DNA from 3 places in the Kitasatospora sp. NPDC005748 genome. Region 2 is predicted to be linked to each of the others. Evidence: riboswitches for the same ligand, from Rfam matches in the RefSeq annotation. Region 2 holds a riboswitch; each other region holds the start of a gene.
The links. A riboswitch is a leader RNA that binds a small molecule or an ion and turns the genes downstream of it on or off. The one in region 2 is predicted to bind cyclic di-AMP.

Region 1 (10,097 bases), on a different contig from region 2:
CCACCAGGAGCCCGACGTGCACGCCATGCAGTACGAGATCACCCTCCCCGCCGACTACGACACGGGGATCATCCACCGGCGGGTCGCCGAGAAGGGCCACCTGCTCGACGCCTACCCCGGCCTCGGCCTCAAGGCGTACCTGGTGCGCGAGCGCGGCCGCGACGACTCGCCCGTCAACCAGTACGCCCCGCTCTACCTCTGGCGGACCGCCGAGGGCATGAACAGCTTCCTCTGGGGCCCGGGCTTCCGGGGCCTGAGTGCCGACTTCGGCCGTCCGGCCGTCCGGCACTGGCTCGGCGCCGGTCTGCGCCACCGAGGTCCGCGCCGGGACGGACCGCCGCGCGGCGGTCTGCTGCGCGGTGACGCGGACGGGTCCGCCGGTTTCGCCAGCCGCCACCTCGAACTACTCCCGGACGGCGCCGACCCGGCCGAGGCGGTCGAGGCCGCCCTCGCGTCCCTGCCCGACCACCCGGCGCTGCACACGGCGGCCGTCGCCGTCGACCCCGACCGCTGGGAACTGCTGCGCATCGCGCTCTGGAGCGGCCCGGTCCCGGAGGACGCCCCGGGCACCCGCTACCGGGTGCTGCACCTGTCGACCCCCGAACTCGACCGGCTGCCCGCCGGCCGCCACTGGTGAAAGGACCACACCCCGTGAACCCCGCCGACCTCGTCCCCGCCCCGCTCGACCGCGCCGCCGGCTACGCGCTCCTGGACGAACTCGCCGGGCCGCAGACCCAGGCCGCCACCCTGACCGGCCTGGACGCGCTGGCGCCCGGCTTCGCCGACTGGATCGTCACCAGCCTTTTCGGCGGCACCTACCAGCGGCCCGGGCTGGCGCTGCGCGACCGCCAGGTGGCCAACCTGGCCGCGCTCACCGCCCTCGGCGGGGTGGAGCCGCAGCTCGCCGACCACGTCCGCAACAGCCTGCGGGTCGGGCTGAGCAGAGAGGAGATCACCGAGGTGCTGGTCCACCTCGCGCCCTACGTCGGCGTGCCCAAGGCCCTGGCCGCCCTGCGGGTGGCGAAGACCGCCTTCGCCGAGGCGGAGACCGGGGGCCGGGCCGCGTGAGTGCTTCTGTCGACAGTGCCGCCGAGGTTGCCGCCGGCGCCGGGGGCGGTGCCGTCCGCACCGTTCTGGGTGACCTCGACCCGGCCGAGTTCGGCGTCTGTGACGCCCACGACCACCTGTTCCTGCGCAGCCCCCGGCTGCCCGGCGAGGAACTGGACGACCCGGCGGCCGCCGAGCGGGTGCTGCGCGACTTCGCGGCGGCCGGCGGCCGGGCGATGGTCCAGTGGACCCCGCACGGCATGGGCCGCGGCGCCTTCGCGCTCCCCGGTCTCGCCCGCGCGACCGGCGTCCACCTGGTCGCGGCCACCGGCCTGCACCAGGACGTCCACTACGACCCGCAGTGGCTGGCCGAGCGCTACGAAGGGCTCGCCGAGCTGTTCACCGCCGAGCTGACCACCGGTCTGCGCGCCGCGCCCGCGGGCGTCCGGGCCGGACTGATCAAGGTGGCGGGCGACTACCACGGCCTCGGCCCGCACACCCGCCGGGTGATGGCGGCGGCGGCCGAGGCGCACCACGCCACCGGCGCGCCGATCGCCGTCCACCACGAACTCGGGACCGCCGCCTCGGACGTCCTCGACCTGCTCTGCGGGCAGCACGGCGTGCCGGCCCACCGGGTCATCCTCGGCCACCTCAACCGGCTGCCCGACCTGCGGCTGCACCGGCACCTCGCCGCCTCCGGCGCCTACCTGGCCCTGGACGGTCCCTCCCGAACCCATCACGCCACCGACCACCACCTGTTCGACACCGTCGCCGCGCTGGTCGAGGCCGGCCACGCCGACCGGCTGCTCCTCGGCGGTGACACCACCACCCGCACCGCCCGGCACAGCCCTGGACCCACCCACCTGCTCACGGCCCTCGCTCCGCGCCTGGACCGCGAGTTCGGCCCGGACCTGGCCCGACGCCTCCTCGTCACCAACCCCGCCCAGGCCCTGACCGTCCGCTGGGCGCCCCACTGAGCGCCCCACTGAGCGCCCCACTGAGCGCTCTGCGCCGCCGGGCCGCAGTGGCCGCCACCCCGCCGGGGTGGGGCGGTCCGAGCCGATGACAGGTGCACCGGCTGTGCCGCGGGCTGCTCCCCGACCCGCTGCGTTGCCTGCCCGGCGGGGCCGCTCGACCGGGACTCGGGTGGGCTGCCCGATGGCCGGGCGAACCCATACCGGTCGCGGCGAGCGCGGCGGGCGGCTCGTGGGCGTTCGTCGAGGGCTCGTGCTGCCGGGCCGGTGGGGTCGGCGCGTTCGGCACAGCCGTCCGCAGCGTCGAGCCGTTCGCCGGGGTGGAGTGCGGTCCGAGTAGGCCGGTCAGGGCTGCGGAGAGGGTACTGGTCGTCCCGTCGGCCCTCTGCTGCGGGCCACGCGGCGCCGCGTTGCCGTGCGACCGCCCGGCCGGGGCCGAGTGCTCGGAGGATCGGCCGGCCCGATGTGCCGAGCCGGTGGGCCGAGGAGGAGAAGGCGGAGAGCGGCTCGGCGGACCGGTACGGGCTGCGCCGTCCCCGGACCGACCGCTGAGGACCGGGCGGCCCGCGTTGGCGTGCGACCGCCCGGCCGGGGGCCGGGTCAGCCGCCGAGTGCCCGGAGGATCGGCTGTCCCAGTGCGCCGAGCCAGCCCGCCAGGGCCGAGAGGGGCCCGAGCAGGCCGGTACCGGCGGCGACGAGTGCACCGGCCGAGCCGAGCAGGCGGGTGATCCTGGTGAGCCGGCCCGCGACCGCCTCGCGGTCGGGCTCCGGTCGCGCGACCTCCGTGTCCAGCGCGTCGAGCTCGGTCCGGACCTCGGGGGCGACCGCCGGGGGAAGCTGCGCCCGCTCGGCGGCGGAGCGGAGTTCGCCGACCAGCGCGCGGACGTCCTGCCCGGCCGCCGTGAAGTGGCCCGTCTGGCCGCCCCGGACCGTCTGGTCACCGGCGACGTTGTTGATCACGCCGCCCTGCTGGTTGCCGATGTTGAAGACCATGGCGTCCCTCCGGGGAGTCGGTCCTTGGACGCTGGGGAGTCTCAGCGGGGCGGTGGCGCCTGGAGCCGCTGCGCTTCCGCCGACTCGAAGCGCCGGCGACGGGAGGTGACCACGATGTGCAGGACGATTCCGACGAGGATCAGAACACTGCCGATCGCGGCCACCCCGAAGCCGATGGCGCCCACCGGCATACCGCCGATCTCCGGGCCGAGGACATTGGGCACGGTCAGGTCGGGGCTGTCGGTGTTGGCCGCGTCGTTGGTCTCGGCGATGAAGCGGATGATCGCCCAGCCGTAGACCGCGCCGCCGACCACGAAGAGCAGGAAGCCCGCCACCACCAGGTGCCGCGCCCTGGTCCGGGTGGCCGCGATCTCGCGGAAGAAGCTCTCCCGCCGGGCCTGCGTGACGTAGTTGTACTGGTCGCCCGCGACGTTGCTGAGGTTGCCCGCCTGCTGCTGCCCCACCTCGAACCTGCGCTCCGCCCCGTACGGCGGTGCCGCCGGGCGGTCGGGCGGCCCGGGCGGTGGCGGGCGGTGGCCTGGCGGTGGCGGCCGCGCCGACGGGTACTGCGGCGGCGGAGGGTACTGCTGTGGTGGGTACTGCTGCTGCTGCGGCGCCGACGGCGGCACGAGCGGACCCCGCAGCCCGCGCGGCTGCTCCTGCGGTTGCCGGTACTCCTGGCGTTCCTGGTACTCGTGGCGCTCCGACGGCTCCGGCTGGAGCGGCAGCGCGGCGGTCCGGGTGACATCGGCGGGCCGCTCCGCCGGGCTCTGCGCCGGGTCCCCCGTGCCGGGGCCGGGAAGGATGGCGGTGGCGGCCTCCCAGGGGTCCTCGTAGTGCACCTCGAAGGGGCCGAAGTCCAGGACGTCCCCGGCGTGCAGCTCCTCCTGTCCGTGCACCGGGTGGCCGTTGAGCCGGGTGCCGTTGGTGGAGGCCAGGTCCTCGACGGTGGTGTGACCGGCCGACCGCTGCACCACGGCGTGGCGCCGGCTGACGCCGGGCTCGCCCACCCGGATCTGGCAGGTGGCGTCCCGGCCGACGAGCAGCGGCCGGTCGGTCAGTTCGAAGACCTCGCCCCGGAGCCGGCCGGGGGTGTCGACGACCAGACGGGGTAAGGCTTGTTCCCGCGACGGTGAGCTCATGGCACGGCCTCCTGCCGGGCGGGCTGCTGAACCACCGGCGGCGGCGACACGGTGCGGCGTCCGTCCGCCGGCTCGGGTGCCCTCACCTCCAGTAAAGGCCACCTCGGCGCCCCGGGACAGCCCCCGGGGCCCACCGGGTCGGCCAGCCGCCCGGTCGGGGTCACATGTGGGTGCCGCCGTCGATCCGGATCTCGGTGCCGGTGACGAAGGCGCCATCGTCCGAGGCCAGCATGGCGATCACGCCGGCCACCGTCTCCGGCCCGGCGAAGCCCTGGCCGAGCGCGGGGGAGAGCTTGGCGAGCAGGCTGAAGTCGGCGTCGGCGGGCAGGCCCGGGTTGTTGGTCATGCCGCTGTCGATGCTGCCCGGGGCGACGCAGACCGCGCGCAGTCCCCGCTTGGCGTACTCCGAGGCGATCGCGTGGGTGAACGACTGGATGCCGCCCTTGGTCGCGGCGTACGCGGCCATGTAGGGGTGCGCGAAGGTCGCGGAGGTGGAGCTGAAGTTCACCACCACGCCCCGCCCGTCGGCGAGCAGGGCCGGCAGCGCCTCGCGGGTCATCAGAAAGGTGCCGGTCAGGTTGACCGCGATCAGCGTGTTCCAGAACTCCAGGCTGGTCTCGTGGGTGTGCGAGGAGCGCAGGATCCCGGCCGCGTTGACCAGGACGTCGAGCCCGCCGAGTCCGGCCACCGCCTCGGCCACGCCCGCGCGGACGGCGTCCTCGTCCGAGATGTCCACGACCGAGGTCGTCAGCCGGTCGGCGGTCCCGTCACCGGTCGCCCGGTCCAGGGTGGCCTTCAGGCCGTCCTCATTGACGTCGACCGCGACGACCCGCCCGCCCTCGGCGAGGATCCGGTGCACGGTGGCCTGGCCGATCCCCGAGCCGCCGCCGGTGATCAGGACGTTCCGCCCGCTGAAGCGCTCCATGGTGGTTCTCCGTTCGTTCGTGGTCTCGCGACCTCGATTGACACGGTACGACGAAGTGGCACATCGTGCCAATAAGTCGCGTCGGGCCAAAGTGGCACGATGTGCCATACAGATTCGGTTGGACGTCATACCGCTGACGCCCGCCCGGCGCGGAACGCCGCCGAGGCACGCCGCGCCACCCGGGCGTGTCGCGCCACCCCGGCACAACACGCCACCCCGGCACAACACGCCATCCCGGCACAACGCGCCACCCCGGCATATCGCGCCACCGCGTGCGTCGGTCCGCGTACGCTGAGTGCTGTGATCGGACGCCCCACCCTGAACCAACGCCGCCGTGACACCACCCGGCTGGAGATCGCCCGTACCGCCGCCGCGCTGTTCGCCGAGCGCGGGGCCGAGGCGACCACCGCCGAGGAGATCGCGCTCGCCTCCGGCATCTCGGTGCGCACCTTCTACCGCTACTTCTCCGTGAAGGAGGACGCCGTCGCCCCGCTGCTGGCGGCCGGCGGCCGGCGGTGGGTGCTGCTCTTCGCGGAGAGCTCGGCCGATCTGCCGGTCCGCGAGGCGCTGGAGCGTTCGGCGGTCGAGTCGCTGACGCCCACCGACACCCCGGGCGTGGAGGCCATGCACTGGACCCGCGACCTGCTTCGCGATCCCCGGCTCGACTCGGTCTGGCAGCGCGTGCACGCCGACTCGGAGGAGCGGCTGCGCGCGGTGCTCACCGCCCGCTGCCCCCGGGGTACCGACGAGCTGGAGATCCGGCTCGCGGCCGCCGCCGCGACCACCGCCATCCGGGTGGCCCTGGAGGAGTGGGCCTTCTCCGACGCCCCCGCCGCCGGGCCGGGCTCGCCCCAGGAGCTGGGCGCCCGGTGCATGCGCGAACTGACGGCCGGCCTGCGCCTCTGGAGCAGCGTCAGCTGACGCGAGGTCAGCCCGGGCCGCCCGTCGCATCGCCCGCCACACCGCCCGCCACCCCGCTCGTCACACTGCCCGTCACTCCGCTCGTGCCAGCCCGCTCTTCCGCGGTCCCGGCAGCGCCCCGGCCGCCATACCCGCTGGTCGGCGGGTCCACGGGGGCCCGGCGGGCCGCTAGGGTTGTTGATCGCGCCTCGGTGGTGGCTTCCGTGGTGGACGGGGGAACCGGGGCGGCCGTTCCGGTTGTCCTGACAGTTGTCCTGACAACGGGGACGGGGGAGTTCGAGGCGTGGGAGCAAGTAGGACATGGGTCTGACGAGCCACAAGGTGCTGGCGCTGACCGTATTGATCGCCGTCGTGATGATGGCCGGCACGGTCTGGCTGTGGCCGAGACTGTCGAAGACGACCTGGCAGGCGGTGCTCGGCCGGATCGGCGCGCTGCTCGCCACCCAGCTCACCGTGCTCGCCGCGCTGGGCCTGGTGGCCAACAACTACTTCGCCTTCTACAGCAGCTGGGACGATCTGCTCGGCACCGGCGACAACGGCCCGGTCGTCATCCAGAACAAGGCGGACGCCTCCGGGCGCCTCCAGGTGGAGACCATCGGGCACGCGTCGGTCCAGGGCGGCGGGGCGCTCGGTCGCGACCCCAAGCAGTCCGGCGAGATCCGCGAGGTCCGGATCGACGGCGCCGGCACCCGGCTCTCCACCGACGGGTACGTCTACCTGCCGCCGCAGTACTTCCAGCCGGAGTACGCGCAGAGGCAGTTCCCGGCGGTGATCGTGAGCACCGGGTTCCCCGGGATCGCCAAGAACCTGGTGACCCGGCTGAACTACCCGGGCGCGGCGCTCAAGCTGCTCCAGGAGGGTCGGATGCAGCCGACCGTGATGGTGCTGATGCGCCCGTCGCCCGCCCTCCCGCAGGACACCGAGTGCGAGGACATCCCGGGCGGCGCGCAGTCGGAGACGTACTTCACCAAGGACGTCCCGGCCGCGATCCAGGCGACCTACCGGGTCTCCTCGGATCCGCAGGCCTGGGGCTTCATGGGCAACTCGACCGGCGGCTACTGCGCCCTCAAGCTCGCCATGCGGCACCCGGAGGTCTTCCCGACCGCCGTCTCGCTCTCCGGCTACTACCAGGCCGCCGACGACCCGACCACCGGGGACCTCTTCCGGGGCAGCCAGCAGCGTCGCAACGAGGCGGACCTGATGTGGCGGCTGAAGAACCTGCCGCAGCCCGAGGTGTCCGTCCTGCTGGCCGGGACCAGGGAGGGCGACGGCGACTACCGCCGGGACACCGAGGCCTTCGTGGCCGCCGCGCACGCGCCCATGAAGGTCTCCTACAGCATGATGAAGACCGGCGGCCACAACTTCGAGACCTGGAGCAGGCTACTGCCGTCCTCGCTGGAGTGGCTCTCCCAGCACCTCAAGGTGCCGAGCCACACGGTCTGACCACCGCCGGGCCCGCCCGCCCGGCCAGAACGCCCGGATACCAGCGCGCCCGGTCACCAGGACGCCAGGACACCGGCGCCCCGGACCGGTCTCAGGCCACCGGCTCCAGCGTCCCGGTGTGCAGCTCGCCGACCCGGCCGCCCTCGCCCTCGTACGTCCAGAACGCGCGCACCGTCAGCCTGCCGAGGTCCATCACGTGGCTGACGGTGATGCCGCTCTGCTCGGTCCAGCTGACGAAGTACAGCTCCGGCCCGATCTCGGCGACGTGCAGCGCGACGTCCTCCCACTGGCCCGCCGACTCGCCGAGGCCCTCCCAGCGCAGCCGCTTGCCGTCGGGCGAGTAGGCGTTGCGGAAGGCCGCGCCGTTGTCGACCTGGAAGAGGTAGGTACGGCCGGCGAAGGCGGGCAGGGGCGCGGTCATGGCGGAGCGGGTCCTCGTCTCTCGTCTGTGCGGTAGGGCTGGACTCCCAACCTATCCGACCGGCCGACCTTCGCGGCGGACATGCGGGCACCCGGCCCCGGAGCGGACACCGCCCCGGCGCCGCGCCCGCCCGGCCGGACCTCCGCCACCCGCTCGCCGACCCGCCGCCGGCCCCGTCGGCCGCCCCGCGCCCGCCCCGTCTCCAACTGATCAACTTCCCCGGTGACTTGATCCACTCCGGACGGCTCGCACTGTGAGCTGCGCGACAACACCCCCCGTCGGCTTGTCGACATTCGAGCGGCCTGCCTAGCCTGCACGAGTCCGCCTTCGCGGACCCCGCCGTCGGGACGCCGAGTCCTGTCCACCCGCCGGTCGGCAGTCGAGCACCGCAGCGGACGGGAGCGGGGGACCCAGGTCAGTGCCCGGCCCACGCGCTCGCGCGTGCGGACCGAGGCTAGGGGTGAAGCCGCTCCCACAGGCGGCCGGGCAACCTCAGCCCGAACCCGACAGCTCACCTCGCAGGCGTCTACAGAGGACTCCGCCATGCAGAAGCCTGCCCGGCGCGCGACCCCGCGCCACGCCCGCCCCTCCCACCGAGGCCGCAAGGCCGCCTTCGCCGCCACCGGAGCGCTCGCCATCAGCGGCGCCGGCCTGCTCGGCGTCCCGGCGCTCACCGGCGCCCAGGCGGCCACCGCGCCGACCGTCACCCAGGACAGGCTCGCCCCGGCCACCATGGTCGCGGGCAAGGCCACCACGGCCGCGCTGACCGTCCACTCCTCGTCCTGCTTCACGGCCAAGACCGTCGGCGTCGGCGTCCGCGACGCGGCCGGGCGCAACCTCGACTTCCCCGGCAACGTCTCCAACGCGCAGATCTGCCCCAGCGGCCTGTCGATCACCACCGGTGCCCGCACCCTGCCCGCCGGGACGTACACCCAGTTCGGCTTCTGGCAGGACCTCGGCGGTGCCTGGCACAACCTGCCCTCGCGCCAGCTCGCGGTCTCCGACGCGACCGTCGCCCCCGCCCCGAACCCGACCGCCACCCCCAAGCCCACCCCGACGCCGTCGCCCACCGCGACCGCCACGCCGTCGCCCACCGCCCCGGCCCCCACCGCGCCGGCGACCGGCGCCCCGGTCGCCGGGAAGTCGCTGACCTGGTCGGACGAGTTCAACGGCCCGATCGCCTACGGCTCGCGCTGGACGGGTGACAAGAGCAGCGCCTACCACTACGGCAACCACAACCCGGACGACAACAAGCTGGACTGGCTGAACAAGAACAACGTCTCGGTGGCCGACGGCGTCGCCACGTTCACCGCCAAGCCGGGCGCCAACACGCTGGAGAACGGCAAGAAGTCCTGGGACACCGGGCTGCTCACCACCGAGTACTCCAGCGAGGGCTTCCAGGTGAAGACCGGCGACTACGCCGAGACCCGGGTCAAGCTCCCGGCCGGCACGGGGGCCTGGCCGGCCCTGTGGACCTGGAAGAACGGCAACGGGGAGATCGACTCCTTCGAGTACCACCCCGACAACCCGAACCTGCTGGAGCTGACCAACCACGTCAACCCGGGCCACCTGTACTACACCGACGCCAAGGCGATCGCGAAGGACGGCTGGGTCACCATCGGCACCCACTACGGCGCCACCTCGGTCGACTGGTACGTCAACGGTACGAAGGTGTTCTCGGACGGCAAGGGCGTCGGCGCCAACTGGTCCGCGTACCTGATCCTCAACCTGTCCCTGAGCGCCGGGCAGTACCACGCCGCGCCGACGGGCACGACTCCGATCACCTTCGCCGCGGACTACGTCCGGGTCTACCGTTAGGAAGCCACGCGCGGGGGCCGCCTGGACGGGATCCGGGCGACCCCCACGCGGCTCCGGTGGCCCCGCTCAGCCGCGGGTGCTCTCCACGACGTGGACCGTGAACGGCTGGCGGTTGTTCGCCTCGTTCCGGTCGTCGTCGCTGCGCACCGCCACGTAGCCGCCGTCCAGATCGCCGAGGGGGACGGTGGAGGCCACCCGGAGCGGGATCAGTGCGGTCGCGGTCCGGTATCGCTTCAGCCCGGCCGGGAAGGTGCAGCGCACCCGGTGGCCGTTCTGGAACTCGTAGCAGTTGTCCGGGAAGAACGGGGCCTCGGCCGTCACGCCCTCCGGCAGGGTGATCACCACGGTGAACGCGGAGGCGGTCCGGTCCGGCCCGTCGTTGGCGATGAAGGCGTGCAGCGTCGTGGTACCGC
Region 2 (10,097 bases):
TCCGGGCGGCGTGGACGGCCTCGGAGCCCTCCAGCCCGTAGCCGCGGAGCACCGCGAGGATCACCCCGACCAGCCGGCCGCCCGCCCTGGCCAGGTCGTCGTCCGGCTGCGGGGCCTGCGGCAGCGCGGTGTACCGGTGCGGGTACTCGGTGGCGTAGCCGTGGTAGGCCCGCAGGACGGCGGCGACGGCGTCGTCCCCGCCGCGGCCGAGGGCGGCCTCGGCGAGCCGGTCGGCGAGTTCCTCGGTGACCCGGACGGCGATCAGCCGGCGCAGCTCGGCGAGTCCGCCGCTGACGTGCTTGTACAGCGAGGGGGTGGCCACCTTGGCCCGTCCGGCGACGGCGGCCAGGGTGAGGGCCTCGGGGCCCTGTGCGTCGATGAGGGCGAGGGCGTGGTCGACGACCTGCTCGGGGGTCAGTCCGACTCGGGGCATGGTGCGGTCTCCGTGGGCGAGGTAGCGGGCGGGCTCGGGCCGGCGCGGCGCGGAAGGGCGGGCTCAGGCCAGCTCGGCGAGGAAGGGCAGCAGGGCGTCGGCGGTGGCCTGCGGCCGGTCGGCCATCGGGTAGTGCCCGGAGCCCTCGATCATCACCTTGCGGCCGTTCAGCGCGGCGGCCTGCCGGTCGGCGACCAGCTGGGGGTCGGGGAAGTCGGGGTCCTTGGTGCCCATCAGGACCAGCGCCGGGCAGCTCACGGCGGCGGTCCAGCCGTTCGGCGCGGAGTCCCCGCGCACGTAGCCCCGGGTGGCCTGCTTGCGGCCCGGCGTGCGCATCGCGGCGACCAGTCCGTCCACGTAGGCGTCGAAGTCGGCCGGCTTGGGGCCGGGGTACGCCATCTTGCGGTGGTAGAGGCCCCAGGACGCGGGCGAGTGCACCAGCAGGACGCCCATCACGCCGAACATCGCGCGCTGCAGCGCGTTCGGCGGCGGGTTCTCGACGAAGGCGTCCACCAGGACGATCCCGGCGACCCGTTCCGGCGCGTCCCCGGCCACCTTGACCACCGTCGCACCGGCGTAGGAGTTGCCGACCAGCGTGGCGCGGTCGATGCCGAGGTGGTCCAGCAGGGCGAGGACGTCGGTGGCGATCGCGGCCGGCGTGTAGTCGTCCCAGGCGATCGAGGACTCGCCGAAGCCGCGCAGGTCCAGGGTGATCACCCGGTGGCCCGCGGCCACCAGCAGCGGGCGCAGGTGCCGGTACGCGGCACGGCTGTCGAGCATCCCGGGGAGCAGGACGAGGGGGGCGCCGTCGCCCTGCTCGGTGTCGTCGAAGGCCAGCCGGCCGCCGGGGAGGTCGAGGTACTGGGTGCTGGGGGTGAAGGTGCCGGGCATGGGGGCCTCCTCGGTCCGCGGGGCTGCCGGCGTTGCGCCGATAGCCATAAAGCTAAGGCTAATAGCCTTAGCCGTCAAGCCCTCGACCGGTCGGACCCCCGGGGGCGGCCCCGGTACCGCGGCTCAGACCCCCTCCACCTTGAACGGGTCGTGCTCGGCGAGCAGCTTCTCCAGCCGCGCCTGGTCCACCCGGGTGACGATCTCGTTGGTCTCCTGCCGGTCCCGGATCACCTTGGCCAGGGTGAAGGCGGAGGTGACGGTGTAGAGCAGGCCGACCGCGAGGAAGGCGCGGGTCCAGCCGCCGACCGGCAGATAGGCGATGCCGACGGCGAGGGCGCCGCCGGAGAGGGCGAAGGAGAGGACGGCCTGGAGGTGGTACGCGGCCGTGGTGCGTGACTGCATCGGTGCGTTCATGGCGCCAGGATGGCCGCGCCGGGAGTGCCGCACATGAGTAGGAGTACTCAAGTGGGGGACCGTTCGTTGACGTCCCCTCACGTTCGGTGGTGTCAGTTGCCGTCGATCCGCCCAAATCGCCCATCAGGTCACGTACCGCCCGGGTAGTATCCGGTTGTCCCGAACGGACGGCTTGGAATCAGAGGCTCCTAGGATTAACGTTTGATAACGCAGCGCGGTTCGTAACGCCGTACCCAGACGGCACCGTGCGCCGTCGCCTAATCCCGCCGGCCGGCCTCCGGGCAGGCCAGGGAGCCGGGGAACCATGTTCCTTGGGGTGAATCGGCCGGGCCCAGGCCCAGCCGTAGGAGACCTTCCTGCTCCGAACCCGTCAGCTAACCCGGTAGGCGCGAAGGAAGGAAAGGAGCGCGCCTCCGTGGCGTCGTCGCACTCTCCGGCACACCTGCCCGGCTCCCCCGCCGGCACCCAGCTGCTCGACCACCCCTGGCCGCCCGCCCACCCGGGCGAGTTCGGCGGGTCCGGCGCCGAGACCGGGCCGCAGGCCCCCGACAGCAACCGGCACCGGATGCCCCGTCAGACCCGCGGCACCGCCCCGCTGCTCGGCGTCACCGCCGTGGCCGCCACCCTCGGTGCGACCGGCTTCGCCTCCGCCACCCCGGCCGCCGCCCCCGCCGTCGAGGTCCCGGACGAGACCCCGGTCGCGCTCGCCGCGGACCCGGGCCTCGCGCTCGCCGCCCGGATCCAGCAGCAGGCCGACAGCCAGCGCACCGCCGCCGAGGAGGGCGCCCGCCTGCAGGCCGCCAAGGAGGCCGAGGTCAAGCGCGCGGCCCAGCAGCAGGAGGCCAAGCGGGCCGCGGAGGAGGCCGAAAAGGCCAAGCTCGCCGCCATCGAGCTGCCGGTGCGCGACTACCACCTCTCGGCCCACTACGGCCAGAGCGCCTCCTACTGGGCCCACCTGCACACCGGCCTGGACTTCGCCGCCGACACCGGCACCCCGGTCTACGCGGTCGGCCAGGGCACCATCACCTCGGCCGGCTGGGCCGGGTCGTACGGCTACCGGATCGTCGAGACGCTGCCCGACGGCACCGAGATCTGGTACTGCCACCTCTCCTCGATCATCAAGGGCTCCGGCAAGGTCGTCCCCGGCCAGCAGCTCGGCAAGGTGGGGGCCACCGGCAACGTCACCGGCCCGCACCTGCACCTGGAGGTCCGCCCCGGCGGCGGTGCCCCGGTCGACCCGGAGAGCTGGTTCGAGCAGCGCGGCGTGACCCCCTGACCGGCGTCACCTTCTGACAGCCCGCCGCGGTGCCCCGGTCGTCGTCACGACGGCCGGGGCACCGTCGCGTCTCAGGCCCCGGCGGCCGCGCCGGCCCCGTCCGGCCGGTCGGCGGACCCGTGCACGTGCCCGTCCCCGGGCGCGTAGCCGTACTCGTCCCCGTACTCCCCGGCCTCCTCCGCCTCGCCGGGTGCCCCGGGCAGCTGCGCCAGGTACGCGTCGATCTCCTCCTGGCCCGGCTCCGGGGCCAGCTCCGGGAACTCCTCCACCAGCAGCCGCGGCAGCCCCGGCACCGTCCACTCGCCGAAGAGGTCCAGCGCGGCCTCGACGGCGGCCTCCTCGAACGCCCCGAAGTCCCCGGCCAGCTCGTCGGGCATCGGCCGGCCCTGCGCGGTGAGCTCCTCCAGGTTGCGGTAGCTGCGCCGCATCAGCCCCTGCTCCAGCAGCCGCCGGGCACCGTCGGTGGCCATCCCGACGCTGAGCGGCCGGGCGCCGTCCCAGCCCCCGTCGTCCACCGGGTCCAGCGCACCCGTCGCCTCCAGCCGCTCGTAGGCGGCCGCCCGGTCCTCCGGCGCCAGCTCCCGGAACGCCTCCAGCCAGGCCCGGACCGCCGCCCCGTCGGCCGGGTCCACCCCGTCCGCGCGCAGCAGCAGCGTGTACAGCCGGGGCCAGGTCACCAGGTCGGCGCGGCGCAGCAGCCCGGCGGCCACCTCGCCCTGCCACTCGGCCTCCGCGTGCAGCCGCTCCTGCCGCTTGGCGTTCAGCCGCTTCGCCGCCCGCTGGTGGTCGATCAGCAGCCGCACCGCGGCGCCGTACGCCAGCGGGTCCTGCTCCGGCGCGGGCTGGACGTACAGGTAGAGCCGCTCGTACAGCAGTTGTTCCACGGCGTCCGAGGTCAGCTCCGGCCAGCCGTCACGCATCCTGCCCTCACCCAGCTCCAGCAGCGCCAGCACCGCCCGCACCGGCGCCTCGGCCACCGGCGGGTGGCCGTGCGCCTGCGCCCAGGCGAGCAGTTCGGCGGCTTTGGTGCGCGGGGCGAGCCGCAGGTCTTCTTCTTCCATGTCACGTAAGGTAACCGGAAAGCCCGGGTAGGGTCGGCAGGCATGGTCCCCGTCCGACTCACCGGCCCCCGCCTGGCCATCCGCGAGTTCCACCACAGCGCCGCCGACGTCGACGCCCTGTACGCGGTGTTCGGCGACCGGGAGGCCACCCGCTACCTCCCGTTCGAGCCGCGTGACCGCGAGGACTGCGCCGACCAGATCGAGCAGTACCTGGAGGAGGCGCAGCAGGACGAGCGGACGGTCTACCGGCTGGCCGTCACCCGCCGCGCCGACGCGGACGCCCCGTCCCGCGCCGTCCCGATCGGCAACGCCGCCCTCACGCTCGGCGGCCACCGCAGCGCCGACCTCGGCTACGCGCTGCGCCCCGACACCTGGGGCAACGGCTACGCGGGCGAGATCACCGGGCTGCTCTGCGACTTCGCCTTCGGCCCGCTCGGGCTGCACCGGCTGGTCGCCCGGGTGGACGTGGAGAACACGGCCTCGGTCCGGGTGCTCACCCGGGCCGGCTTCCGTCTGGAGGGCCGGATCCGGCACGACGTGCACCTGCGCGGCGGGTGGCGCGACTCCTTCCAGTACTCGCTGCTCGCCCACGAGTGGCCCCGGGCGGGGGGTTAACCCCCGGCCCGCTTCACGGGGGAGCCGGATGTCCGCCCGGCCCGGCCTTTGACAGGGTTGTGACGTCAGCCCGGCACGCCACCGAGAAGGACCCGAGGGCCATGAGCAGCAGCCTCAGCACGCAGCGCAGCGAGTACGACCGCGACGACGCGGTACGGCGCACCGAGGAGCCGCCGTACGCCTGGCGGGCGCCGTTCTCGTCCTACTACTACCGGGAGCTCGGCTTCACCCTCACCGCGGTGCCGGTGGCCCTCGCCGGGTTCGCCTTCGCCACCACGCTGTTCGCCTTCGGTGTCGGCACCCTCGTCACCGTGCTCGGCATGCCGGTGCTGGCCGCTCTGACCGCCGGGGCCCGGGGCTTCGGCCGGCTGGAGCGGGCCCGGGTCCGCGGCATGCTGGCGCTGGACGTGCCCGGCCCGAAGCCGGTCCGGGTGCGTCGGCCGGGCAGCTGGGGCGCGATCACCGCGCGGCTGGTGGACGCGGCGGGCTGGAAGGCCGTGCTCTACCAGGTGGTGATGCTCCCGTGGGCGCTCTTCAGCTTCGTGATGTCGCTGACGTTCCTGCTGGTCGGCTGGACGCTGGCGCTCTACCCGCTCTACCACTGGGTCTACCCGAAGTACGTCGGCTGGCGGGGCTTCCGGGTGTTCGACTACTACGACGGCAACGGCGTCGAGCACGTCTACTACGTCGAGGGGCCGCTGCAGATCGCCGGGCTCTCGCTGCTGGGCTTCGTGTTCGTCTTCCTGACCCCGCAGCTGGTGCGCGGCCTGACCAACGTCAACCGGCTCGCCGCCCGGGCCCTGCTCGGCCGCTGACAAGCCCACCCGCCGCCCCACCGCCCGGCCCCACCGGCCCCGCCAGGCCCCGGACGCTCCGGGGTGCGGGCGGGGCCGGCCCGTGGTCCGATGACCGCATGGCCGCCCCGACCGACCTCGCCGCCGACGTCCCGGTCACCTCCCGCCCGCTGGACGAGTACTGCGCGCTGTTCGACCTGACCCGGGCCGGGCTCGCGGCCCTCCCCGGGCCGGTCCTCGACTGCCCGGGCGGCGCCGCCGGGCTCGCCGCCGAGGCACGCGAGCTGGGCTGCCGGGTGATCGCCACCGATCCCGCGTACGCCTGGCCGGCCCCCGAGCTCGCGGCCCGCGCGCTGGCCGCCCGCGCCGCCATGGCGGCCGCGATGGCCGCCCGCCCCGAGCTGTACCCGGCGTCCCACCACCGCCCGGCCGACCGCTACCTGCGCAGCTGGGACCGGGCCCGCCGGCTGTTCGCCGCGGACGCCGCCGCCCACCCGCAGCGGTACGTGGCCGCCGCGCTGCCCCGGCTGCCGTTCGCGGACGACACCTTCGCGCTCACCCTCAGCGGGTTCCTGCTGTTCGTCTACCCCGAACTCTTCGGCCCCGCGCAGCAGTTGGCCGCGCTGACCGAGCTGGTCCGGGTGACCGCCCCCGGCGGCGAGGTCCGGGTCCACCCGCTGAACGACGCCGCGGGCCGGCGCTGCCGGCACCTCGACGGGCTGCGCCGCGCGCTGGGCGAGCGCCGGATCGCCAGCGAGGTCCGCCCGCTCCCGGCCGGTGCGGGGCGACTCGGCCGGGTCCTGGTCCTGCGGGCCGCCGACCGCCGGCGCCGGGGCGGCTAGCCCGGCTGCCGCTCCGGCCGGTCGGTCTCGGGCGGGCCGGCCGGCTGCCCGGCCGGCGGGCCGACCGGACCGGTCTGCTGCGGGAGGGTGACCTGCGGGGGGAGCGGAGCCGGTGACTCCAGCCGGGAGAGGATCTTCTCCGCCAGCCAGCTCCGGTCGGAGCCGTACGGGATGCCGTCCGGCGCCACCAGCCGGCCGGCCACCGCGTCCCGCAGCCGCTGCGCCTGCGCGGCCGGCAGCCAGGAGAGCAGGCCCCGGGCGGCCAGCAGGGCGTGGTACTGCTCGAAGCCGGAGCGCGGGTGCTCGATCGCCTCCAGCACGCTGGTCAGGTCGGCCAGCGCGGGATCGCCCTGCATCAGGGCGAGCGCCTGGATCCGCCGGTCGTCGGCGCCGTCCGCGAACAGCTCCCGGACCCGGTCCGCGGTGAGCGCCGAGCGCCGGGCCGTCGACCGGACCTCGGCCATCACGCTCTCCGGCCCGGTCGTCGCGTTCGACGGCGGCAGGCGGGCCGGGTCGTCCGCCCGGCCGGTGCTGCCGCCCAGCAGGCCCAGGTGCTGCATCGCGCGGACCCGCAGGTCGTCCGCGCCCACCTTGTCGCCCCGGAGGTCGCGGTCCTGGCCGGCCAGGAAGAGGTCGAGCGCCTGGTCGGCGCCGGAGAGCACCCGGGGCAGGGCGAGCCGGGTCACCAGCCAGCCGGTCAGGAAGCCGAGAACGAGGAAGTAGAGGACCAGCGCGGCCGCGAAGGGGGCCGCGCCCTCGCCGCCGCCCAGCGCGGGGGCCAGCGCCGCGCCGAGCTGGTGCAGCCGCTCGCCGAGCGAGCCGAGCTGGGTCAGGCCGACGCCGAGCAGGACCTTGGTCAGCCAGTCGGAGACCTGCTCCAGATTGGTGTTCGGGGCGTAGGAGCCGTGCGGCTCACCGGCCGGGCCACCGCGCGCCCGGGGCACGCCGAACAGGAAGCCGAGCGCGCCGCCGAGCACCGCCGAGGCCCCGGTCACCACCAACCCGCCGCCCAGCGCCTGCCAGCTGTGCGCCCGGTCGAGGGAGAACAGCACCAGGCCGAGCGCTCCCACCCCCACGAGCGCTCCGGCCGCTCCCCGTTGTGCCGTTCGCAGGGCCGTCGTGCCCCCGGTCCGCCGCGTCCTCGCCATCGCCTACCCCCTGTGGCCGCCCCGCTCCGCTCCGGAACCCGCGCCGACTCTAGCGTCGGAGCGGTGGGAGGCAAACGCTCCGGGGCGCCGTCCGGGCCGATCGGTGCCGGAACAGCAGACAGCCCGTGGGCTGCTCCTCGCTGCAGCGAGGCACCGGGGATGTTCCGGTGAGCCCACGGGCCGGGTGACTGCTTGGAATTCGCCTGCCGGAGGCACGGGGCCTCGTCCTGCGCAGGCAGGGGCGGCTCTAGCGAGCAGCCACCTCACGCATCCTGATGGAACTCAATTCAGGATCACCTCCCTTCAGTGTGCAGCCAGCTTAGGCAGCTCCTCGGAACGGGGGCAACGGATTAATTCGCGGCCGCCGCACCGGTTCCGGGGCGGCTCCGGGGCGGCTCCGGGAACGCTTCCGAACCGGCCCGGGAGCGGCGGGGAGCCGGGGCCCCCGGGGCCCCCGGACCCCGGACATGCGAGAGGCCCGGAGGACGAATCCTCCGGGCCTCTGTGCTACTGAGTAGCGGGGACAGGATTTGAACCTGCGACCTCTGGGTTATGAGCCCAGCGAGCTACCGAGCTGCTCCACCCCGCGTCGGTGAACGCAACCCTACGGGGAAGTCGCCCGGATGGGAAATCAGTTCGTCGCCGGACCCCGGACCTCGGACCCCGGACATGCGAGAGGCCCGGAGGACGAATCCTCCGGGCCTCTGTGCTACTGAGTAGCGGGGACAGGATTTGAACCTGCGACCTCTGGGTTATGAGCCCAGCGAGCTACCGAGCTGCTCCACCCCGCGTCGGTGAACGCAACCCTACGGGGAAGTCGCCCGGATGGGAAATCAGTTCGTCACCGGACCGCGGCGGGCGCCCGGGCACGGCGAGCGGCGTGCCGCGCCGTTCTGCTCCTGGCCCAGGCGGCGAAGCAGACCAGGGCGGCGAAGCACGGCACCATCAGCACCGCGTACACCAGCAGGAAGCCGTGCGTGCCGAGGTCGGCGGCGGCGTTCCAGGTGCCGTGCAGGACCATCGACAGCAGCAGTCCGGCCGGGGCGGCGATCCTGGCCAGCCGGCGCCGGCCGGTGGTGAGGGTGATGGCCAGGCCGAGCCCGGTCAGCGCGGTGAACAGCGGATGGGCGAAGGGCGAGAGCAGCCCGCGCAGGACGAAGGTCTGCACCGTGCTGTCGAAGTCCCGCAGGCTGGGCGGTTCCCCGAGGCCGATGCTGTCCAGCCGCTGCTGCTGGTCGTCGGTGAAGGCCCGCCCCAGGTAGAGCGCGTTCTCGGTGAAGGCGAAGCCGCAGGCGGTGATCCCGCCGAGGACGACCCCGGCCGCCAGGGTGCGCGGGCGGGCCCGGGCGCGCGGGCGGTCGGGCGTCGGCGGGTAGGGCCGCAGGTAGGGCAGCGGGCGCAGGTAGGGGCGCGGCCGCGGCCGGCCCCGGGCGTGCGGCAGGGCGGGTCCGCGGCCGTGGCCGAGGGGCAGGCCGGGGCCGGGCAGCCGGCGCAGCACGCTCGCGCACGGGCGGCCGGTGCGGTGGCCGTGGCACCGGATCCGGGTGCCCAGCGGCAGCAGCAGGAGGAGCAGGGCGGCGCCCTTGGCACTCTCCTCGATCACCGGGGTGACCAGGTCGGCGCCCAGCACCTCGCCCAGACTGCCCTGGTGGGCCGTGAGGTAGGTGCTGGTCCAGCCGTTGGCGAGGATCGCGACGGTGGTCGCCGCGAAGGCGCCCCAGCCCAGGCAGAACACGATGTGGCGCAGCGGCACCCGGGCGGTCTGGTTGAGCCAGGCGAGGCCGCCGAGCACGAAGGGCAGCGGGACGAGCGCCAGGCCGAGCCCGACCAGCAGCCCGGTGGTCCCGGTCTGGCGGCGGACCAGCTGGAGGATCAGCACGCCGCAGCCGGCCAGCGCCAGGACGGCGGTGGTGGTGACCGAGGAGAGCACGACCGAGCGGGCGGGGCGCGGCCCCGGTCCGGCGGTGGCCGGCGGGGCGGCGGTGGGCCAGGGCGTGAGCCGGTGGCCCCGGCGCGTCCTGGGCCCCGGGATGGCGCGGGTGCCGGCGGTGCGCGTGGGCATCTCTCGGTCGCCGACGGTCCGGGCGGTGGCCCGGTAGCCGCCGGACGGGCTGCTCACCCGGCACAGGGTAGGCCACGGCACCGGCCCGCCGGGAGGACTCGGGACGAATCCACCCCTGCGGACCGGGCGGCCGGGGCCGGCGGTGAGGCCGGGCGGTCAGGCCGAGTGGTCAGCCCGGCGGCGGGTCAGCGGCGGCGGAAGAGCAGGTCGTGCACCACGTGGCCCTTGGCGATGCCGGCCCGCTCGAACTTGGTGACCGGCCGCCAGTCGGGCCGGGGAGCGTAGCCGGGCACGCTGCCGGCCGGGTGGTCGGCGGGCTCCAGCCAGCCGGTGCCGTCACCCTCGGGGTGCAGGTTCTCCAGCTCGGGCGAGGCGGAGAGCACCTCCAGCATCTGCTCGGCGTACGGCTCCCAGTCGGTGGCGCAGTGCACCAGCGCGCCGGGGGCCAGCCGGGGCAGCACCAGCTCCAGGAAGGAGGCCTGGACCAGCCGGCGCTTGTGGTGCTTCGGCTTCGGCCACGGGTCGGCGAAGTAGACCCGCAGGCCGGCCAGCGAGGCGTCG
Region 3 (10,097 bases), on a different contig from region 2:
CGCCTTCGAGGCGATGACGGACGAGCAGCGGATCTCGCTGCACTCGATCTGCGCGCAGGTGCTGCCGGTCCTCGCCGGGCGCTCGCCCGGCACGATGTAGCGGTTCGGCGGTTCGGCGGCACAGCGGCACAGCGGCACAGCGGCACAACGGCACGGCAGCGCAGCGGTACGGCGATCGGCCGGGGCGGGCGCGGGAGGCGGCAGCGCCCGGTCCGCCGCCGCTCGCGCTGACCTCGGCTGTTAGGCTTGCGAAGCGTGAGCGCGAAGCCCCAGATCCCCAATGTCCTGGCCTCCCGGTACGCCTCGGCGACCCTGGCCCAGCTGTGGTCCCCCGAGCACAAGGTGGTCCTTGAGCGCCACCTGTGGCTCGCCGTCCTGAAGGCCCAGCAGGACCTCGGCGTGGAGGTGCCCGCGGGCGCCGTCGCCGACTACGAGCGGGTGATCGACCAGGTCGACCTCGGTTCGATCGCCGCCCGCGAGCGGGTCACCCGGCACGACGTGAAGGCGCGGATCGAGGAGTTCAGCGACCTCGCCGGCCACGAGCAGATCCACAAGGGCATGACCTCCCGGGACCTGACCGAGAACGTCGAGCAGCTGCAGATCCGCCAGTCGCTGGAGCACGTCCGCGACCGCACGGTCGCCGTGCTGGTCCGCCTGGGCCGGCTCGCCGCCCAGCACTCCGAGCTGGTCATGGCCGGCCGGTCGCACAACGTCGCCGCGCAGGCCACCACCCTGGGCAAGCGCTTCGCGACCGTCGCCGACGAGGTGCTGGTCGCCTTCCGCCGGCTGGAGGAGCTGATCGCCCGCTACCCGCTGCGCGGGATCAAGGGCCCGGTCGGCACCGCCCAGGACATGCTGGACCTGCTCGGCGGCGACACCGACAAGCTCGCCGAGCTGGAGCGCCGGGTGGCCGGTCACCTCGGCTTCGACCACGTGCTGACCAGCGTCGGCCAGGTCTACCCGCGCTCGCTGGACTTCGAGGTGCTCACCGCCCTCGTCCAGCTCTCGGCCGGGCCGTCCAGCCTGGCCAAGACGATCCGCCTGATGGCCGGCCACGAGCTGGTCACCGAGGGGTTCAAGGAGGGCCAGGTCGGCTCCTCCGCGATGCCGCACAAGATGAACACCCGCTCCTGCGAGCGCGTCAACGGCCTGGCCGTCATCCTGCGCGGGTACGCCTCGATGACCGCCGAGCTGGGCGGCGACCAGTGGAACGAGGGCGACGTCTCCTGCTCGGTGGTCCGCCGGGTCGCGCTGCCGGACGCCTTCTTCGCCTTCGACGGCCTGCTGGAGACCTTCCTGACCGTCCTCGACGAGTTCGGCGCCTTCCCCGCCGTGATCGAGGCCGAGCTGGACCGCTACCTGCCGTTCCTGGCCACCACCAAGGTGCTGATGGGCGCGGTGCGGGCGGGCGTCGGCCGGGAGACCGGACACGAGGTCATCAAGGAGCACGCCGTCGCCTCGGCGCTGGCGATGCGGGCCGGCGCGCGGGAGAACGAGCTGCTGGACCGGCTGGCGGCGGACGCGCGGATCCCGCTGGACCGGGCCGGGCTGGACGCGCTGCTGGCCGACCGGCTCTCCTTCACCGGCGCGGCCGGTGCCCAGGTCGCCGAGGTGGTCCGCCAGGTCGAGGCCGTCGCGGCCGCCTACCCCGAGGCCGCCAAGTACGGCCCGGGTGACATCCTCTGACGTTGCCTCAGGCCTTCGTGGGCCCCGCCGCCGATCCGGTGGCGGGGCCTTCGCCGTGTCCGGCGGCGGCATGGCCCGGATCCAGCGGAGGGGCGGTGCCGCAGGCGTAGGTGCAGTCCGGCTCGGCGACCGGGTGGTCCTCGGGGGCCAGCACATTGCCCCGGACGGTGGTGAACGCCGTCACCGCGCCGGTGACCAGCAGCCCGGCGCAGATCAGCATCGCGGTCCGGAAGGCGGAGTCCACCGCGGCCGGCACCCGGTAGGCCTCGCCGCTGAGCCCGGCCAGCGCCGGCAGGGCGGCCACCGCGAGCAGCCCGGCCGCGCGGGCGGCGGCGTTGTTGACGCCGCTGGCGATCCCGGCATGCCGGACCTCCACCGCCGCGAGCACCGTCGCGGTCAGCGGCGCGACCAGCAGGACCATCCCGCAGCCCATCACGGTGGCGGCCGGCAGCACGTCCGTCCAGTACGAGGCGTCGGAGCCGATCCGCAGCATCAGCAGGACCCCCGTCGCGCAGAGCAGCGGCCCCACGGTGAGCGGGAGGCGCGGGCCGATCCGCTTGCCGAGCCGGCCGGCCCGGGCGGACAGCGTGAGCATCAGCACGGTGATCGGCAGCAGGGCGAGCCCGGAGACCAGTGGGGAGAAGCCGGAGACGATCTGCAGCTGGACGACCAGGAGGAAGAAGACGCCGCTGAACGCCGCGTAGACGCAGAGGGTGACCAGGTTCACCGCGGTGAACAGGCGGGAGGAGAAGAGGCCGAGCGGCAGCATCGGCTCCGGGACGCGGCGTTCGACCACCACGAAGGCCGTGCCCAGCAGCAGGCCGGCCGCGCCGGACACCCACACCACGGCCGAGAGCCCGTCGCCCGCCGCGGTCAGCGCGTAGGTGACCGAGCCCAGCGCGAGCGCGGCCAGCGCCGCGCCGAGGACGTCGAACCGGCCGGTCGCGCTCTCGTCCCGGCTCTCCGGGACGTGCCGGGAGGCCACCGCGACCACCAGGGCGGCGAGCGGGACGTTCAACAGGAAGATCCACCGCCAGCCGGGGCCGTCCACCAGCCAGCCGCCGAGGAACGGGCCGATCGCGGCGGACACCCCGCCGAGGCCGGACCAGAGGCCGACCGCCGCCGAGCGGTCGTCAGGGTGGAACACCGCCTGGAGCATCGCCAGCGAGCCGGGGGTGAGCAGCGCCCCGCCGACGCCCTGCACCGCGCGGGCGGCGACCAGCACCTCGATGGTGGGGGCCGCGGCGCAGGCCGCCGAGGCGGCGGCGAACCAGAGCACGCCGATCAGGAAGACGCGGCGCCGGCCGTAGCGGTCACCGAGCGCGCCGCCGAGCAGGATCAGGCCGGCCAGGGTGAGCAGATAGGCGTTGAGCGTCCATTGCAGGGCGGCGAGCGGAGCGCCGAGATCGGTGCCGATCCGGGGCAGTGCGACGTTGACGACGGTGCCGTCGAGCATCGCCATGCTGGAGCCGAGCACCGTCGCCAGTAGTACCCAGCGGCCCTGCGCGGTGCCCAGGCGCAGGGTGCCGGCCTCGGAGGTGGCCACCGCCTGATCCTGCGCTCCGGGACGCGACGTGACAAGGGTCACCGGGGGTGTGTCGGCGGATGGCTTTCCGTAGGTGATCGCATGCGTACGGACACCGAAATCGGCGGAGCGTCGTGGATCAGTGGCACGCGGTGAATCGATTGTGCACATACTGTGCAGCCGATCATTCGGAGTGTCACGGCCTTCCCGGTAGTGGTTGTCGATTCAAGAGATCGACATTGCTTCGCCCGGGCGGATGAGTTTTAGTTCAGCGACCGCCCGGCATTGGACCGGGTGGCCACCGGGTGGAACGCCTAGTCCTGCCGCTGCCCGGTGGTACGAACCGAACTCTGTACGGCAGGAGCGGGGGACCCAAAGGTAAGTCGCCGGACCGGAATTCACGGTCCGGCTTGGGGTGAAGCCGCGCTATGCGGCCGGGCAACTCCAGCCCGAACCCGACAGCTCACCTCGCAGGCGTCGGAGAGGACAGTTCGCCATGCCCGCACAGGCTCGTCGTATCACCCTGCCCCGCGCCGCCCGCATCGGCATCGCCACCGCCGTGACCGGCGCCGCTTTCGCCCTCCCGCTGGTGACCACCATCAGCGCCCAGGCCCACACCGCTCCGGCCGCCAAGCCCGCGCAGACCTCCACCTGGACCGGCGCCACCAGCGTCGACGCCGCGCCGGCCGCTGCCGCCAAGCCGGCCGCCGAGGCCGCCAAGCCGGCCGCCGCGCCGGCCGAGGAGAGCTACAAGGTCGTCGGCGGGGACACCCTGTCGAAGATCGCCGACGCCAAGCAGGTCGAGGGTGGCTGGAAGGCCCTCTACGACCACAACCGCTCGGTCGTCGGTGCCAACCCGAACCTCATCTTCCCGGGTCAGCAGCTCGCGCTGGGTGCCAAGGCCGCCGCCGCTCCGGCTGCCGCCGAGGCCGCCAAGCCCGCCGCCCCGGCCGCCAAGCCGCAGGTCTCGCAGGACGCGCAGAAGCCGGCTGCCCAGCACGCCGCCCCGAAGCCGGTCCAGGCCGCCAAGCCCGCCGAGGCCCCGGCTGCCAAGCCGGCCGCCCCCGCCGCCAAGCCGGCCGCCCCCGCCGCGAAGCCGGCCGCTCCGGCCGCTCCCGCCGCGCCGGCCGCCGTGGCCAGCACCTCGGGCTTCGTCGCCCCCCTCGCCAACCCGAAGCTCGGCACCGCCTACGGCGTGGCCGGCTCGATGTGGGCCTCCGGTCACCACACCGGTGCCGACTTCGTCGCCTCCACCGGCACCCCGCTGCGCGCCGTCGGCGCCGGCACCGTGGTGAAGGCCGGCAACGGCGGCGCCTACGGCAACGAGGTCGAGATCAAGCTCGCCGACGGCCACTACGCCGAGTACGCGCACCTGTCCTCGATCGGTGTGAAGATCGGTCAGACCGTCACCGCCGGCCAGCAGATCGGCCTCTCGGGTGCCACCGGCAACGTGACCGGCCCGCACCTGCACTTCGAGATCCGCACCGGCTCGGAGTACGGCTCGGACATCGACCCGATCGCCTACCTGCGGGCGCACGGCGTCTCCCTCTGACCTGAGGTCGGACTTCCGCTGGGTGCGGGGCGTACGACCTCCCGGGATGGTCATGTCGGGTGACCGCTCGACCGGGTGGTCGCCGCACCGTCAGCGGATCATGGGCGCGGGACACGCCCTGGCCGGCCCGGCTCGCGAATTTCCTTCGCGAGCCGGGCCGGCCTTTTTCGTGCCCTTCTGACAGGCAGGTGCCCCCCCACGATCAGGGTTTCCATCCGGCGCTTCCGAGTGGTCGGTTCCGTCGTGCGGAAGGCCTTCCGAAAGCCTTTCCGGAAAGCCTTCCTGGGGGGCCTTCCGGGATGTGCCGACGGCCCGTCCGCGGTCGGACGGGCCGTCAATTCTCGGTCGGCGGTCGCGGTGAAAGGAATGGGCTGCCCCGGCGGGGGTCAGGACCGGTGGGCGGGCAGGTCGCTGTTGGCGGCGGTCAGCAGCTGGTGCACGCGGTGGCCGAACTCGTCCGCGTCGCGGGCCGGCTCGGGGAAGACCAGGCGGACGTCGCGGTGGCCGTAGGGGTGGTCCAGGCGGAGCACCAGGCCGTGCCGGTCGAGGGCCAGCGGGCGGACGTCGGGGTGTCCGACGAGCAACTCGCGGTCCAGCAGCCGGGTGAGCACGGCGAGGGCGTCCGGGTGGTCGTCGGCGAGGTGGGTGAGCATCGCCGCCTCGAAGCGCGCCAGCGGGTCGGGCGCGGCCAGGGCGAGGTCGGCGCCGGTGAGGGCGGTGGTGCCGTACGGGGTGGAGAGGACGGCGTGTGCGACGTCCAGCCGCAGGTGGACGCTGAGGCCGTCGTCGGCGAGGTGGGCGAGGTGCAGCCGGCCGGCCAGGGTGAGACGGCCGCGGACGCGGTCGCGGACGGCGACCGGGGCGATGTCGGTGAGGTCCAGGACGACGGCCAGACCGTCCTGCTCGCGGGTCACGGCGAGGGTGAGCGGCGAGTCGAGCGGTGCGCCCAGGCGCAGCCGGGAGCCGTGTACCGAGACCGGGGTGTCCAGGTCGTGGTACTCGCCGCAGGCCCGGATCACCACGGAGGAGGTGGCGCTGAGCAGGCTGCAGACCCGTTCGGCGGCGGTGGGTTCGGGCGCCTCGACGTCGACGGGACTGGGGCTCATGACGACCTCCGTTAGTTAGGTGAGGCTAACCTAATCACTTCGCCAGGGGAGGGCAAGGTGTGCGCGGGTGGTTCGCGGGTCGCGCTGGAGGGTGCGCGGGTCCAAGGGATTGCAGGTGGAGATAGCGAGCGCTTGCAAGTATCCGGCGCTCGGTCGTATTGTCGACGCTGGTAGTTGCACACGCAATCTTCTGTACGCTTCTGTACGCTCTGGAAAGCGGTCCCCTCATGCCCCTCGCGCTCCTGGCGCTGGCGATCAGCGCCTTCGGCATCGGCACCACCGAGTTCGTGATCATGGGCCTGCTGCCCGAGGTCGCCGGCGACTTCTCGGTGTCCATCCCCACCGCCGGCCTGCTCATCTCCGGCTACGCACTCGGTGTCGTGATCGGCGGCCCGCTGCTCACCGTCCTCGGCACCCGGATCCCCCGCAAGGGGATGCTGCTGATGCTGATGGGCCTGTTCATCGCCGGCAACCTGGTCTCCGCCGTCGCGCCCGCCTTCGGTCTGCTGCTGGTCGGCCGGGTGCTCGCGGCCTTCGCGCACGGCGCCTTCTTCGGCATCGGCTCGGTGGTCGCCGCCGACCTCGTCGCCCCGCACAAGCGGGCCGGCGCCATTGCCCTGATGTTCACCGGGCTCACCGCCGCCAACGTGCTCGGCGTGCCGATGGGCACCCTGCTCGGCCAGCACTTCGGCTGGCGCTCCACCTTCTACGTGGTCGCGGCGCTCGGCGCGATCGGCTTCGCCGGCATCGCGGCCCTGGTGCCCGTCCAGCCGCGCGCCGAGGACACCCGGCTCGGCCCGGAGCTGGCCGTCTTCCGCAAGCCGCAGATCTGGCTCGCGCTGAGCATGACGGTGCTCGGCTGGGGCGGCATCTTCGCGATGTTCACCTACATCACGCCGATGATGACCGAGATGGCGGGCTTCGCCCCCTCCAGCGTGACCTGGCTGCTCTTCCTGTTCGGCGTCGGCCTGTTCATCGGCAACCTGCTCGGCGGCTGGTTCGCCGACCGCGCGCTGATGCGGAGCCTGTACGTGATCCTGGCGGTGCTGGCGGTGCTGCTCTTCGCCTTCACCCTCGCCTCGCACAGCAGGGTCGGCGCGATCGTCGCCATTCCGCTGATCGGCGTGTTCGGCTTCGCGACCGTCGCACCGCTGCAGAAGCGGGTGATGGACCAGGCCGCCGGCGCGCCCACGCTGGCCTCGGCCGCCAACATCGCGGCCTTCAACCTGGGCAACGCGCTCGCCGCCTGGCTCGGCGGGCTGGTCATCTCGTCCGGGCTCGGCTACGACGCGCCGAACTGGGTGGGCGGGCTGATGGCCGCCGCCGCCCTGGGGGTCGCGCTGCTCTCCGGCGCGCTGGAGCGGCGGGGGGCCGGCGCCGGTGGCAGGGTCGTGGCGCGCGGTGGAGCGGCCGCCGAGGAGGCGGTCACCGCCGGGCGGTGAGCGCGGACCGCGTGGGGCCCGGACACTCGTCCGGGCCCCACGCGTCGTGTCGAGGCTGGTCAGCCGAGCACGGCTCGCGCGTCTCGGTGGCCGGTCAGCCGATCACGGCCTGTGCGTCTCGGTGGCCGGTCAGCCGATCACGGCCTGTGCGTCGATCTCGACCAGCATCGGCTCCTGCGGCAGCTCGACGAAGATCGTGGTGCGGCAGGGCTTCACGCCGCCCGGCGCGATGTTCTCCTCGATGAACGCGGCGTAGACCTCGTTCATCAGCGGGAAGTCGGCCCGCTTGGTCAGGTAGACGCGGAACATCACCACGTCCTCGATGGTGGCGCCGCCGGCCTCCACGATCGCCTTGACGTTCTCCAGCGTGCGGCGGGTCTGCGCCTTCACGTCGCCGTGGTGCAGGTACTCGCCGGTGGCCGGGTCCTGCGGGCCCTGGCCGGAGACCTGGAGGATGGGGCCCTTGCGGACGCCCTGGGAGAACATCCAGGCCGGGGCGGGGGCGCCGTCGGTGCGGATCTCGGTCTTGTCGCTCTGGTCGCTCATGGGCTTCCTCGGTTGGTGGTGGCGGGTCGGCTGGTCCGGGGCCGGCGGGGCCGGCGGGGCCGGCGGGGCCGGCCGGTTCGGCGGGTCAGCCGGTCTGGGGAGCCTGGGGGTTCTGCCCGCAGTCGGCGGAGACGGCGCGGGCGGTGGCGAGCAGCTGGGGCAGCAGCTCCAGCACCTGTTCGTAAGGGAGGACGACGTCGGGGACGGAGATCGAGGCGGCGGCGACGACGCGCCCGCTGGCGTCCCGGATCGGCGCCGCCACGCAGTTGATGAAGGCCTCGTGTTCGGCGTGGTCCTGCGCCCAGCCCTGGGCCGCGACCTTCTCCAGCTCGGCGAGCAGCGCCTCGGGAGTGGTCAGGGTGCGGGCGGTGTGCGGGGTGAAGTCGATGCCGGCCACCACCCGGCGCCGCTCGGGCACCGGCAGGTCGGCGAGCAGCACCTTGGAGACGGCGGCGCTGTGCAGGGCCGCCCGCAGGCCGATCCGCGAGTACATCCTGACCGGGTGGCGCGAGTCGTACTTGTCGATGTAGACGACCTCCCCGCCCTCGTACGCGGCCAGGTGCACGGTCTGGCCGGTGGCGGCGTTCAGCTCGGCCAGGTGCGGCGCGGCGATCCGGCGGACGCCGCGCTGCTCCAGGGCGAGGCCGGAGAGGGCGAAGAGGCCGGCGCCGAGGTGGTAGCGGTAGGCCGGGTCGCGGTAGACGAATCGTTCCTCTTCGAGGCTCTGGAGCAGCCGCAGCACCGTGGTCTTGTGCACGCCGAGCACCTCGGCGAGCTGGTCCAGCGAGCGCTCGCCCTCGCCGAGCTCGGCGAGGATGCGCAGGGCGCGGGTGACGGTCTGGCTCATCGTGCTCCAAGGGCCGGGGAGGCGGCCGGTCGAGGGTCGGTGACACCGCCCCCGGTCACCGGCGCCGCCGTCGCGGACGGGACCGGCCGGGGCGGCGCCGCCGCGGGCAGTACGGGGGACACGATGCCATCCGCGGAGACCCGGGTGGCGGCCCACTCCCGGGGGGAGGCGTTCAGCAGTGCGGCGACCACCGGCTCGGGCGGCAGTTCGGCCTGGTCCCCGTGGGCGGTCAGCGCGCAGGCGGCGCTGAGGTGGCCGAGCCGCAGCCGGCGGCGCTGGTCCAGGCCGCGGACGCTGGCCGCGAGGTAGCCGGCCGCGAAGGCGTCGCCCGCGCCGGTGGCCTCGACCACCTCGACGGCGAGGGCCGGTTCGGTGACGGCCGCGCCGTCCCGCTCCAGCGCGGTGACCGTCCGGGCGGCGTCCTTGACCACCACGGTGGCGGGGGAGGGGAACCGGCGGCGCAGCGCCAGCGGGTCGCCGGTGCCGAAGGCGGCCTCGCCTTCGTCGGCGCCGAGCAGCAGCAGATCGGCGGCGTCCAGCAGGGGGGGGAGGACGGCCGGGTCGCGGTCCAGCCAGAGCGCGGGGCGCCAGTTCAGGTCGAAGCTGGTCAGCCGGCCGGGGCGGCGGTCGGCGAGCAGGGCGCGCAGCAGGGCCAGGCAGTCGTCGGACAGGGCGGCGGTGATGCCGGACAGGTGCAGCAACCGGGCACCGGCGAGCAGGCGGACGGCGGCCGGGTCGTCCAACAGGGCGGGCGAGAGCGCGGCGGCGGCCGAGCCGCGCCGGTGGTAGTGCAGCCGGCTGCGCCCGGGGCCGAGGTCGTGCCGGGCACCGGTGGAGCCGCCGACCTCCTTGAGGTAGAGGCCCGTCGGGCGGTGCGGGTCGACGGCGACCGCCGAGACGTCCACCCCGCGGGCGGCGACCTCGCCGACCAGGCGGCGGCCGAAGCCGTCGTCGCCCACCCGGCTGATCCAGGCGCTCGACACGCCGAGCGCCGCCAGGGCGCCCGCCACGTTGGACTCGGCGCCGCCGACCGAGAGGCGGAAGTTCTCCACCGCCTCCAGCGGGCCCGGCCGGTCCGGCAGCAGGACAGCCATCGACTCGCCCACGCAGACCGCCGTCGGGGTCCCGGGCGTCGGGCGCGTCGCCGGTCCGCCGTGGGCCACCGGGCCGTCGTGCGCCGACGGTCCGCCCGGTGCCGCCGTCGGGCCCGGCTCCGCCCGGCCGGCCGCCGTCAGGCTGTCGAGCGGAGGGGTGCCCGAGCTCACGGCGGCGTCCTGTCGGGGCATCTGGTGGGCTCCTCGTGTGCTGCGGCTGACCGTTTCCGTTGACCTTCGTCCGGCGCCGATGCTAGAACCGTGATGCCAGCATGTGCAACCCTCGTTGCACATGTTGC

Region 1: another riboswitch for cyclic di-AMP. It lies ahead of ABZ495_RS12410 (glycoside hydrolase family 16 protein); the one in region 2 lies ahead of ABZ495_RS19385 (M23 family metallopeptidase).
Region 3: another riboswitch for cyclic di-AMP. It lies ahead of ABZ495_RS14340 (LysM peptidoglycan-binding domain-containing M23 family metallopeptidase); the one in region 2 lies ahead of ABZ495_RS19385 (M23 family metallopeptidase).

Annotation. Positions count from the first base shown of each region.
Region 1 is NZ_JBEXYD010000012.1:53,283-63,379, reverse strand. It holds gene ABZ495_RS12455 (DUF4865 family protein) at 17-637, shown strand; gene ABZ495_RS12450 (carboxymuconolactone decarboxylase family protein) at 652-1,068, shown strand; gene ABZ495_RS12445 (phosphotriesterase) at 1,065-2,024, shown strand; gene ABZ495_RS12440 (hypothetical protein) at 2,622-3,014, opposite strand; gene ABZ495_RS12435 (FHA domain-containing protein) at 3,056-4,156, opposite strand; gene ABZ495_RS12430 (SDR family NAD(P)-dependent oxidoreductase) at 4,317-5,081, opposite strand; gene ABZ495_RS12425 (TetR family transcriptional regulator) at 5,382-6,002, shown strand; gene ABZ495_RS12420 (alpha/beta hydrolase-fold protein) at 6,303-7,445, shown strand; gene ABZ495_RS12415 (hypothetical protein) at 7,537-7,866, opposite strand; cyclic di-AMP (ydaO/yuaA leader) riboswitch at 8,282-8,405, shown strand; gene ABZ495_RS12410 (glycoside hydrolase family 16 protein) at 8,410-9,684, shown strand; gene ABZ495_RS12405 (hypothetical protein) at 9,751-10,097, opposite strand, start outside.
Region 2 is NZ_JBEXYD010000025.1:17,450-27,546, reverse strand. It holds gene ABZ495_RS19400 (WHG domain-containing protein) at 1-433, opposite strand, end outside; gene ABZ495_RS19395 (alpha/beta hydrolase) at 497-1,324, opposite strand; gene ABZ495_RS19390 (YiaA/YiaB family inner membrane protein) at 1,448-1,738, opposite strand; cyclic di-AMP (ydaO/yuaA leader) riboswitch at 1,983-2,141, shown strand; gene ABZ495_RS19385 (M23 family metallopeptidase) at 2,154-3,014, shown strand; gene ABZ495_RS19380 (hypothetical protein) at 3,086-4,075, opposite strand; gene ABZ495_RS19375 (GNAT family protein) at 4,118-4,690, shown strand; gene ABZ495_RS19370 (sensor domain-containing protein) at 4,792-5,505, shown strand; gene ABZ495_RS19365 (class I SAM-dependent methyltransferase) at 5,604-6,326, shown strand; gene ABZ495_RS19360 (hypothetical protein) at 6,323-7,402, opposite strand; tRNA gene ABZ495_RS19355 (tRNA-Met) at 7,990-8,063, opposite strand; tRNA gene ABZ495_RS19350 (tRNA-Met) at 8,192-8,265, opposite strand; gene ABZ495_RS19345 (PrsW family intramembrane metalloprotease) at 8,316-9,593, opposite strand; gene trmB (tRNA (guanosine(46)-N7)-methyltransferase TrmB) at 9,722-10,097, opposite strand, start outside.
Region 3 is NZ_JBEXYD010000015.1:34,251-44,347, forward strand. It holds gene ABZ495_RS14325 (MarR family transcriptional regulator) at 1-100, shown strand, start outside; gene purB (adenylosuccinate lyase) at 256-1,686, shown strand; gene ABZ495_RS14335 (MFS transporter) at 1,694-3,232, opposite strand; cyclic di-AMP (ydaO/yuaA leader) riboswitch at 3,543-3,703, shown strand; gene ABZ495_RS14340 (LysM peptidoglycan-binding domain-containing M23 family metallopeptidase) at 3,708-4,763, shown strand; gene ABZ495_RS14345 (DUF2470 domain-containing protein) at 5,150-5,869, opposite strand; gene ABZ495_RS14350 (MFS transporter) at 6,097-7,311, shown strand; gene ABZ495_RS14355 (RidA family protein) at 7,441-7,857, opposite strand; gene ABZ495_RS14360 (IclR family transcriptional regulator) at 7,943-8,704, opposite strand; gene ABZ495_RS14365 (sugar kinase) at 8,701-9,990, opposite strand.